One region of the Acidovorax sp. M2(2025) genome, then DNA from elsewhere that is predicted to be linked to it. Evidence: predicted binding sites of a transcription regulator. Region 1 holds the regulator's gene; the other holds the start of a gene.
What was found. Region 1 encodes sigma-54, which starts transcription at its own class of promoters, with help from an activator protein. Its sites were predicted from a motif close to TGGCANGNAANCTGCTTT; they were not measured.

Region 2: the regulator sigma-54 is predicted to act here: its motif matches at 2,554-2,571, upstream of nifB (nitrogenase cofactor biosynthesis protein NifB).

Annotation. Positions count from the first base shown of each region.
Region 1 is NZ_CP186262.1:4,654,753-4,660,452, forward strand. It holds gene ACOYR3_RS21380 (THUMP domain-containing class I SAM-dependent RNA methyltransferase) at 1-902, opposite strand, end outside; gene ACOYR3_RS21385 (acyl-CoA thioesterase) at 941-1,378, opposite strand; gene ACOYR3_RS21390 (RNA polymerase factor sigma-54) at 1,464-3,053, opposite strand; gene lptB (LPS export ABC transporter ATP-binding protein) at 3,085-3,873, opposite strand; gene lptA (lipopolysaccharide transport periplasmic protein LptA) at 3,894-4,547, opposite strand; gene ACOYR3_RS21405 (thiol:disulfide interchange protein DsbA/DsbL) at 4,657-5,313, opposite strand; gene ACOYR3_RS21410 (SPOR domain-containing protein) at 5,381-5,700, opposite strand, start outside.
Region 2 is NZ_CP186262.1:1,923,672-1,929,371, forward strand. It holds gene ACOYR3_RS08855 (IscS subfamily cysteine desulfurase) at 1-94, opposite strand, end outside; gene nifA (nif-specific transcriptional activator NifA) at 385-2,106, shown strand; gene nifB (nitrogenase cofactor biosynthesis protein NifB) at 2,615-4,210, shown strand; gene ACOYR3_RS08870 (4Fe-4S binding protein) at 4,274-4,468, shown strand; gene ACOYR3_RS08875 (HesB/IscA family protein) at 4,474-4,878, shown strand; gene ACOYR3_RS08880 (hypothetical protein) at 4,904-5,485, shown strand; gene ACOYR3_RS08885 (4Fe4S-binding leucine-rich repeat protein) at 5,482-5,700, shown strand, end outside.

The DNA.
Region 1 (5,700 bases):
GGCGGCATGCGCTGCAGCGCGTCGCCGCCGCGCAGCTGCACGGCCTGGGCCACGCCGGCACGCTCGGCATTGCGCTGGGCAAAGTCGACCATGCGGAAGGCCACATCACTGCCAAAAATGGGGACGGGGCTTGCCTGCACTGCGCCGGCAGCTTCATTTTTAATAGCAGTCCAGACATGGGCCTGGAACGGCAGCAGCTTCTCGAACGCAAAGCGCCGCTGCAGGCCCGCCGGGATGCGGCAGGCGATCTGCGCGGCCTCCACGACGATGGTGCCGCTGCCGCAGCAGGGGTCGTACAGCGGCCGGGGGTCGTCGCCGTGCGGGTCCCAGCCGCTGGCGGCGATCATGGCGGCGGCCAGGGTTTCCTTGAGCGGGGCATCGCCCTTGTCTTCGCGCCAGCCGCGCTTGAACAGCGGCTCGCCGCTGGTGTCGATGTACAGCGTGGCCTCGTCGGTGGTCAGGTGCAGGTGGATGCGCACGTCGGGCCACTGGGTGTTCACGTCGGGGCGCACGCCGCTCTTGTGGCGGAAGCGGTCGGCCACCGCGTCTTTCACGCGCAGGCCGGCAAAGTTCAGGCTGGTCAGCGGGCTGTGCTGGGCCGTCACTTCCACCTTGAAGGTCTGGCGCGTGGTGAACCAGATTTCCCAGGCCACGTCGCTGGCCAGGGCGTACAGGTCGTTTTCGGAGCGGTAGGGCCGGTGCGCCAGCTGTACCAGCACGCGCTGCGCCAGGCGGCTGTGCAGATTCAGCAGCAGCGCGTCGCGCCACGAGGCGCGCAGCAGCACGCCGCCGCGGCCCACCAGCAGGTCCTGGCCCGTGAGTCCGGTGATGCCGTGCACCTCGTCGGCCAGGAAGCCTTCCACGCCGGCAGCGCAAGGCAGAAAAAGTTGGAGTTGGTTCATGGGAAAGGCGAGGATACGCGCTCGGCAGGCGCGGGGGGTCAGGCTGCCGCGCGCGCCAGCAGGAGCTGGCGGATGGATTCGGGAATCGGCGCCACCTTGCGGTCGGCCTGGCCAATGAACACGATCCCGATCTTGCCGCGCGCCACTTCGCGGCCGGAGGCCTTTTCAGCCATGCGGAACACGAGGTCGAAACCATAGCGGTTGAAGTCCGCCGGCGCCATGTCCACCCGCAGGGTTTCGCCGTGGAACGCCTCGGACTTGTACTGGGCCACGATATCGCCCACCACGATGGACAGGCCGCCCACGTCCGCCTCGGGGTAGCCCAGCGACTGGAAGAAGCGCACCCGCGCTTCGGACACCAGGCTGAGCAGTTGGGCGTTGTCCAGGTGCCCGCCCTGGTTCACGTGGCTGATGTAGATCTGCAGCTCGGTGGCAAAGCCGAAGTGGGCGGGAAGGTCGAAAACAATGCGGGCCATGGAGACGTACGGTCGGTGAAATCAAAGAAGTCCGGCTGCGGCGCACGGAGCCAATCCGCCGGCGCGCCCAGGCCGCGAAGGCCGGCTACAGCGCCTTGCGCAGGTTGGCCGGCGCAATCTTGAGCGCCTCGCGGTACTTGGCCACGGTGCGGCGCGCGCATTCGATGCCCTGCTCCTTGAGCATCTCGGCGATCTGGCTGTCCGACAGGGGCTTGGACGGGTTCTCGGCCGCCACGAACTGCTTGATGAGCGCCCGCACGGCCGTGCTCGACGCGTTGCCGCCGGTCTCGGTGCCCAGGCCCGAGCCGAAGAAGTACTTCAGCTCGTAGGTGCCCACGGGCGTGGCCATGTACTTGGAGGTGGTCACGCGGCTGATGGTGGACTCGTGCAGGCCCAGCTCGTCGGCGATGTCGCGCAGCACCAGCGGCCGCATGGCCAGCTCGCCGTGGGTGAAGAAGTTCTTTTGCCGCTCGACGATGGCGCGCGAGACCCGCAGGATGGTGTCAAAGCGCTGCTGGATGTTCTTGATGAACCAGCGCGCCTCCTGCAGCCGCTGCTGCAGCCCCTGGTGGCCCTCGCCGCCCTTGTGGCCGCGCAAGGCGCCGGCGTAGATGTCGTGCACCCGCAGGCGCGGCATCACGTCGGGGTTGAGGGTGACGATGAAGTTCTGCTGCCCGCTGCTGCCGTTGGCCCGCCCGGCTTTGCGCACGATGACGTCGGGCACGATGATGTTGCGTTCCACGTCGGCGAACCGGCGGCCCGGCCGCGGCTCCAGCCGCGCGATGAGGGCCATGGCGGCGCGCGTGCGCTCCTCGGTATCGCCGCACAGCTGCGTCAGGCGGCGGATGTCGCGGCGGGCCAGCATCTCCAGCGGCTGCTGGCAGATGCGCAGCGCGGTCTGCACGGTGGCCGGATCGGCATCGCTGTCCTCGTCGGCGGCCAGCGCGGCAAGCTGCAGCGTGAGGCATTCGGCCAGGTTGCGCGCGCCCACGCCCACCGGCTCCAGGCTTTGCAGCAGCCGCAGCGCCACGGTGAAGCGGTGCACCAGCTCCTCGATCTGCTCCAGGTCGTCCGGGCCGGCCAGGCTCGTGGCCAGCTCTTCCAGCGGGTCTTCCAGGTAGCCGTCGTCGTTCAGCGATTCGATCAGGAAGCGCAGCGCGGCCGTGTCCACCTCCGACAGCCGCAGGGACAGCGCCTGGCGGTGCAGGAAGGCCGTGAGCGATTCGTGGCTGCGGGCCAGTTCGGTGGCGTCGGCCTCGTCGCCCTCCGCGTCGTTGCGCGTGCGCGGCGGTGCGTCACCGCCCCACTCCGCGTCGTTGGGCGCCATGTCCACCGTGCCGTCGCCGCTCCAGTCCGGCTCTTCGGCGGAAGCGCTCGGGGATTCGGACTCCGAGGGGGCTTCCGCGCTGGTGCTGCTTGCGCTGGCAGCTCCTGAATAGATAGCATCTTCGGCGCTGTAGTCGTCGGGCTGGGCCGGGGTGTTCTCCGCGTCCAGGCCGAACTCCTCGCGCGGCGCCTCGTCCGCGGTGCGCTCGAGGAAAGGGTTGTCGTCGAGCATCTGCTCGACTTCCTGCGACAGCTCCAGGGTGGACAACTGCAGCAGCCGGATGGATTGCTGCAGCTGCGGCGTGAGTGCGAGATGCTGCGAGACGCGCAGCGAAAGACCCGGTTTCATTGACACGAAAGGACCAGCGTGGAGGCCATGCCTACATCCTGAAATGTTCGCCGAGGTAGACGCGGCGCACCTCGGCGTTGTCCACGATCTCGGAAGGCGTGCCCTGCGCCAGCACGCGGCCGTCGCTGATGATGAACGCGTGGTCGCAAATGCCCAGGGTCTCGCGCACGTTGTGGTCGGTGATGAGCACGCCGATGCCCCGCGCCTTGAGAAAGCCGATGATGCGCTGGATCTCGATCACCGCGATCGGGTCGATGCCGGCGAACGGCTCGTCCAGCAGGATGAAGCGCGGCTGCGTGGCCAGCGCGCGGGCGATCTCCACACGGCGGCGCTCGCCCCCGGACAGCGCCAGGGCCGGCGACGCGCGCAGATGGTCCACGCGCAGCTCCTGCAGCAGGGCCGTGAGCCGCTCTTCGATGGCGCCGCGCGACAGCGGCTGGCCGTCGTCGCCGCGCTGCAGCTCCAGCACGGCGCGCACGTTCTCCTCCACGCTGAGCTTGCGGAAGATGGACGCTTCCTGCGGCAGGTACGACAGCCCCAGCCGCGAGCGGCGGTGGATGGGCATGTGCGCCACCGACTGGCCGTCGATGCGGATGTCGCCCGCGTCGCTGCGCACCAGGCCCACGATCATGTAGAACGAGGTGGTCTTGCCCGCGCCGTTGGGGCCCAGCAGGCCCACGACCTCGCCCTTTTGCACGACCAGCGAAACGTCCTGCACCACCTTGCGGCTGCCGTAGGACTTGGCCAGGTGCTGCACCTCCAGGCGGCTGCCCGCCGCGGTGTCCGGCCCGGACCGGCTCCCCGCGGATGCGCCGGGGATGGTGTTGACGGCGGCCTCGCTCACTGGGAGCCGCCACCAAGGCTGTTGCTGGGCCGCAGCGCCGGCGCCGAAGCCGGTGCTGCGGCGGCTGGCGGCGCCTTGGCCGCCGGCGGGTCCTTGGGCGCCAGCACCGCGCGCACGCGGCTGCCCGGGGCCGGCGTCTCGCCGGACGCGCCCGCGGCGTTGCGCTTGCCATCCACCGTGAAGACGTCGGTGAGGTTGTTGTAGACGATGACCGCACCCGTGATCTCGTCGCTCAGCTCGGCGCCCCGGTAGCGGCGCAACTCCGCGCGGGTGACGAAGCGCACGTTGTCGGAGCGGCCGTCGTACTCGATGACCTCGCTTTCGCCTTCGATGAACTCGTCGGGGGCGCCGGGCAGGGTGTCGCGCTTTTGCCGGAAGAACGCCCGCTTGCCGGGCTCGGCCGTGACCACGCCGTGCTGGTAGCCCTCGGCATCCTGGCGCACGTCCAGCCGCGCGCCGCGCAGCACGATGGAACCCTTGGTCATGACCACGCGGCCGGTGAACACGCTGGTCTGCTTGAGCTCGTCATGCCGCAGGGCATCGGCCTCGATGTTCATGGGCTTGGCGCGGTCGGCCTTTTCAGCATGGGCCGCACCGAAGGCGCCGGCCAGGGCCGCGAGCAGGAGGATCGGAAAAAGGCGGTGGTTCATAGGGCACGAATCTTGCAAACGATTGTAGCCACGCCTTGGCGTTCCTCCATGAAAAAAGCCCGCACATGCGGGCTTTTGGCCGAGGGATTGCGCGCGGGGCGGAAAAGCGTCAGGCTTTGCGCGCCGTGGCGGCCAGGTGTTCCACCACCTGCAGCACGTTCTGCATGCTGCCGGCCATGGTGCCGTCGGTGTAGTACTTGCCGGCCACGCCCATCGAAGGCACGCCTTCCACGCCGTAGGCGTCCTGCAGCTGCGAGGCGCGGCGCACCTGGTTCGACACGGTGAACGAGGTGTAGACCTCCTTGAACTTCGCAGCGTCCACGCCCTGCTGGGCCACCCAGGCAAAGATCTCGTCGTCCTTGGCCAGCTTTTGCTTTTCCGCGTGGATGGCGCGGAAGACCTTGGCGTGCAAGGCGTCGAGCTTGCCCATGCCTTCGAGCGTGTAGTACAGCTTTTGCTGCGGCACGAAGCTGGCGTTGAACGCCACGGGCACGCGGCGGATGGACAGGTCCTTGGGCGCGGCCTTCACCCAGGCGTCCAGCGTGGGCTCGAAGACATTGCAGTGGGGGCAGCTGTACCAGAAGAACTCGATCACATCGACCTTGCCGGCCGGCGCGTCAGGCGCCACGGGCTTGTCCAGCCGCTTGTAGTCCTTGCCTTCCTTGAACTGGCGGGGCTGGGCCAGCGCAGGGGTGGCCACGGGCAGCGCCAGGGCGGAAGCGGCGACCGCCGATGCGGCGGACAAAGAAAACTCACGGCGTTTCATCACAAAGACTCTCCTGTTCAGGTGTTGGGGGAATGGAGCCATGCCCCGGCAAAAAGTTCAGCCACCGTCAGCGCTGCACGCGCACCAGGGCCGATTCCACGCCGGCGCCGTCCAGCTTCTCCTTGAGATGCTCGGCATCATCGCGCTTGGTGAACGGCCCCACGCGGACGCGGAAGACGGGGCGGCCGTTCTGCTCGCGCTCGCTGACCCGCGCCTCCCAGCCCAGCATGGCCAGTTTGGCACGCTGCGCGTCGGCGTCGGCCTGGGTGCGGAACGCGCCGGCCTGCACGAAGTAGTCAAACGGATCCACATTGCCCTTGGCCGCGGCCTTGGCCACCGCCAGGTCGCCCAGCGGATCCGAGCCCGGCTTGGTCTCGGCCTTGGCCG
Region 2 (5,700 bases), 2.1 Mb from region 1:
CGACGCGGGGATCGACCGGGGTCGTGGCGGCGTAATCCAGATAAATCGGCAAGGTTGAGCGGGCGCTGGCGTGGCAGAGGCTGTCGTCCGACATGGCGGGCTCCTGGAAATGCGGTTACAGCCCCTTTTGCAACTTCGATGCCATCCCGTTTTGTTGCTTTATTGGCGGTTGAGCGGCCTGTTGTGTGCGCTTTGTGCCGAGCCAGACGCATGTGCGAGGGTGCGCTTGTCGGGTTTGTTGCAAATGCCTGAAAGCCGGTCTGGGTGAACGGCGGCTGCGGAGGCCGGCGGCACGGTTATTGCACGATCCGGTCAAGGTCGTTGCCTTTGCGGCGGATTCCCTCCGCTGGTGCACCCCGATGACGTCAAAGAGATGGGAGTCCCATCGTGAATACACAACCTCACCTGGTCCGTCGAGAATTGGACGCGGTCTACGAAGTCGGCAAGACCCTGGCTACTTCGCTGGATGTTCACAAGACTTTCCGCGAGGCACTGAATTACCTCACCCATGCCTTCGACTGGCGCCGCGCGTTTGTCGTGATTGCGGACGGCGAAAGCCAGCTGTCAGGCCTGTGTGCCATCGGTTTGACCCAGGCCGAGCAGCAGCGCCTGCATTTTGAATCGGGCGAAGGCATCGTCGGCCGCGTTTTTTCCAGCGGCATGCCGGCCACGGTGCCCGATGTGCGCGCTGAGCCCCTGTTCCTCAATCGCACCGGCGGTGCCGATCAGAGCCCCGGAATCCCCGTGGCCATGCTCGCCACGCCGATTCGCGCCGATCACCGCACGCTGGGGGTGCTCGTCATCGATTGCCTTAACCCCGAGGAGCGGCGGGTGTTTGCCGAAGACTTGCGCTTGCTGCGCATGGTGGCCACGTTGATGGGGCAGTCGCTGCTCCTGCACCGCAGCGTCACCGCTGCCCATGAAACGCTGCAGGACGAGAGCCGCCGCATGCACAAGGCACTGGGCGGGCAGCGCGCGAAGCTTGAGCAGGTGGTGGGCGTGTCCAAGCCCATGCTCAAGGTCTTCGATCAGATTCATCAGGTGGCTCCTTCGCGTACCACGGTGCTGCTGCGCGGCGAAAGCGGCACGGGGAAAGAAGTCATGGCCCGTGCCATCCACAGCCTCTCGCCGCGCGCCAAGGAGCCCTTTGTGGGCGTCAACTGCGCAGCGCTTACGGAATCGCTGCTGGAGAGCGAGCTTTTTGGCCACGAGAAGGGCGCCTTCACCGGGGCCCAGGGCCAGCGCAAGGGGCGCTTCGAAATGGCCCACGGCGGCACGCTGTTTCTGGACGAAATCGGCGACATCTCGGCGGCGTTCCAAGCCAAATTGCTGCGGGTGCTGCAAGAGCGCAGCTTCGAGCGTGTGGGCGGGGGGGCTGCGGTGAAGGTGGACGTGCGGTTGATCCTCGCAACCAACCGGAACCTGGAGCGCATGGTGCAGGCCGGCGAGTTCCGTGCAGATCTTTACTACCGTATCAACGTGGTCAGCATCCAGCTGCCGCCGCTGCGTGAGCGCCGCGAGGACATTCCCGCCATGGCGCAGCATTTTCTCGACCGCTTCAACCGCGAAAACGGCAAGACCACCCGCTTCAGCCCCGAGGCCATGCGCGTGCTGGCCAGCTGCTACTGGCCAGGCAACGTGCGTGAGCTGGAGAACTGCGTCGAGCGCACGGCCACCATGGCGGGCGACAACATCATCACCGACCTGGCCTTCCCATGTCGCGAGAACCGCTGCTTGACGCAGGTGCTCCACCACATTGAGCGTGAAGATGCCGTGCGCCCCAGCCGCCTGGCTGAAATTCCCATCACCGAAGTACCGACAGCTCCGCCGCCACGTCTGCCCACCATCGGTGACGGGGAGTCCGCCGACGCAGGCTTTGGGGAGACGCCGGAGGAGGGCGCTGCAGGCGCCCTGTTGCCGGTCTCGGTCGGCGCCGCAGCAGGCGGCCGTGTGGACGACAAGCCTGACGGCGAGCGCGAGCGCCTGATCTGGGCGATGGAGCGCTGTGGCTGGGTGCAGGCCAAGGCGGCCCGGCTGCTCAAGATCACGCCGCGTCAGATGGGGTACGCGCTGCAGAAGCACGGGATCGAAGTGCGAAAGTTCTGAAGGCATGCGGCGCAGAGCCTGCCAGGCCCTCCAGCGTGCATGACGTCGTCCATTCGAGCGTGAGCCGCACGGCGGATGGTTCGGGCGCAACGCCAGTGGGCTTCTCCCGTCGGGAGGCTGCCGCCAAACCCAAGGCATGCCACGGCCCCAATGGTGGGGCCGGTCCTTGTTTGCCCTCTACGCGCAATGTGCTCTTCGGTCTATGCCGGCCCTCGTTCGAGCGGCGGCGTGGCTTGTCTTGGGCCGCTCCGCTGAGTGCTTGATCTCCATTGAAGCTACGTGCGCCGAGGTGAACGCACGATGCCTGCGGCTGTGTTCAACGGTGGAAGGAGCTGCGATGTTTCGTTTGTCGCATCCCCGACGAACCGTGCGCTACGCGCCGTGAAGTGTACCGGGTGCGACAACGTGAGGCGATGCTAGTTCGTTGATTCATAAGGGAATTTTCGATGGCACGGATTTCGCTGATACCCCTTCAAGCGGCCATGGTCGGCCGCATGGAAGGGGCTTCATGTCGACAAGCAGCGCTTCAGTGGGGGCCGTGCCTGCAAAGACGTATCTGTCCATCGGCTCGATCAAGCCGCTGGGCACCAAGCTGGGAGTGCCCGAGTCCGGCGGCGGATGCGGTACGTCTGGGGGCGAGGGCAAGGCCAGCTGTGGTTCGTCGGACGGACCCGATGACATGCCGGCCGAGATCTGGGACAAGGTGAAGAACCATCCCTGTTATTCCGAAGAGGCCCACCATCACTACGCGCGTATGCACGTCGCTGTAGCACCGGCATGCAACATCCAGTGCAACTACTGCAACCGTAAATACGACTGCTCCAACGAGAGCCGCCCTGGCGTGGTGAGCCAGAAGCTCACACCCGAGCAAGCCGTCAAAAAAGTGGTGGCGGTGGCGAGCGAGATTCCGCAGATGACGGTATTGGGCGTGGCCGGCCCGGGTGATTCCCTGGCCAATCCCAAGAAGACATTCGAAACATTCCGCAGGTTGCAGGAGCAGGCCCCCGACATCAAGCTGTGCATCTCGACCAACGGTCTGGCGCTGCCGGACTACGTGGACGAGATCTGCAAGTACAACGTGGACCATGTGACCATCACCATCAACATGGTGGACCCGGCCGTGGGCGAGAAGATCTACCCTTGGATCTTCTGGGACCACCGGCGGGTGACCGGCTATGAGGCTGCAAAGATCCTGCACGAGCGGCAGATGCTCGGTCTGGAAATGCTGACTGCGCGTGGCGTTCTCACCAAAATCAATTCGGTGCTGATTCCGGGCATCAATGACGAGCACCTGATCGAGGTGAACCGCGAGGTGAAAAAGCGCGGCGCCTTCCTGCACAACATCATGCCGCTCATCAGCGAGGCCGAGCATGGAACGGTGTTTGGGCTGACGGGTCAGCGCGGCCCGTCGGCGCAAGAACTCAAAACCGTGCAAGACGCCTGCATGGGTGGCGCCAATCTCATGCGCCACTGCCGCCAGTGCCGCGCCGACGCCGTGGGCCTGCTGGGTGAGGACCGTTCGGATGAGTTCACGCTCGACAGGATCGAAGAGATGGAGGTCGTGTACGACCTCGACAAGCGCCGCGCCTACCAGGAAAAGGTCGAAGCCGAGCGCCAGGCGCAGCACGCGGCGAAGCAGGGTGCATTGGCCGCGGGCGCAGCCGTTGCAGTGGACCCGGACCTGAAGGTGCTCGTGGCCGTCGCTACCAAAGGCGGCGGCCGGGTCAACGAGCATTTTGGCCACGTCACGGAGTTCCAGATCTTTGAAGTCAGCGCCGCCGAGGCCCTGTTTGTCGGCCACCGCCGGGTCGACCTGTATTGCCAGGGCGGCTATGGCGACGAGGAGCAGTTGCCCAGCGTGGTCAAGGCCATCAACGACTGCCATGCGGTGCTGGTCGCCAAGATTGGCGCCTGTCCGCGCGACGAACTGAGCGCGGCCGGCATCGAGCCGGTCGAACAGTTCAGCGGCGAGTTCATCGAGAAGGCCGCACTCGGCTGGTTCAGCGGCTACTGCCAACGCGTCGCGGCCGGCGAAATCGCGTACCAAAGCCGCGGCGATGCGCAGATTCGCCAAGGCGCGTTTACCGGTCTGGCTGCCGCCTGAGCAGGTTGCACCCGCCACACATTTTCCCCACGCTTTCGCCCCACCCCCTGAAGGAGAACCACCATGGCCCTCAAGATCATCGCCTCCACCTGCACCGCCTGCTCGGCCTGCGAACCCGAGTGTCCCAACGTCGCGATCCGCGAAAAGGGCGGCACCTACATCATCGATCCGGCCAAGTGCACGGAGTGCGCCGACCAGTACGACTCGCCCCAGTGCCAGGCCGTTTGCCCGGTCGATGGCTGCATTGTGAAGGCCTGAAGACCATGTCCGCCCAATTCACCCTGACGGCGGCCGCCGAGAAATTCATCGGCCGCATCGTGCGCTTCTCGGGCTTGCCCGCAGGCGCTGGCCTGAGCCTGCGGGTCAGTCCAGGCGGCTGCTCGGGCTACAGCGCGGAGTTCGCCGCTGCGGCCGGTCCCAAGGAGGGCGAGCAGGTGTTCGAGGTTTCGGGCCTGAGGCTGTTTCTGGCGGCCGAGAGCCGCCTGCTGCTGGACGGCGTGACCATCGACTTCACGGAGACAGCCACGTCGTCGGGGCTGAACTTCATCAACCCCAACCAGGCGGCCTGCGGCTGCAGCAGTGCGGAAAACGCCGGGCCTGCAGGGGTGGCAAAAATCGAGATTGGTGCGATTGGCCGCGGCGGCCGAACCGCCACACTCACCCCCTGACGCCCTGGGCACACCGGGATCCGCCGTGAATGCCGCCCTTGACCATGACTTCGAAGCCGCTGCCGCGGCGTTCGCCGCCGCGGTCATCGGCGGTCAGCTTGCAGCGCCGGTGGAAGCCTTGATTGCCCAGGCCGGCGCGCTACGCGACCAGCCAGAGAAAGCCCTGCCGCTGCTGGAGCGCGCCCGGGCGCTGGCACCTCGGCACCCTGTGCCGCTGATTGCGATCTACCGCTTTCACTTCTATGGGCACGCGCTTGAGAAAGCCAGGGCGGCCGGCGAAGACGCGTTGGCCGTGGCGCGCAGCGCGCTGGGGCCTGAGTTTGGCGACGTGGTGCCCACTGAGGGCGCCACGCTTGGCGATGCGGCGGTGCGCTTTTATCTCTTCACGCTCAAAGGGCTGGCCTACTTGCATTTGCGCCTGGGCGAACTGGAAGAGGCGAAGCGGATGCTCGGCGAGCTCCGCCGCCTCGACCCGCAAGACCACCTGGGCGGCGGCCTCCTGTCGTACGTCTTGGCGCGGCACGAGGCGGGCGAAAGCACGTCACCGGCTGAGGGCGCAGCGGACTCCCCCGTGCGCGGCTGGGCACCGCAGGGGAGCCGGCCGTGAACGCCGCCATCGCCTTCTTGCGTTCGTCGCAACGTCTCACCGGACGTGCGCCTGAAGGGGACATCGCGCCGCAGCATTGGAGTGGCGGCCCGATCCGCTGCGAGGACTGTGCCCATGCCAGCCTGCGTGCGCGCGACGGTGATCAGGGTTGCGAGCCGGGTCACGCCTGCATGCAAGACGTCTACGCTCGCCGCATTGACCGCTTCTTCCGTTGG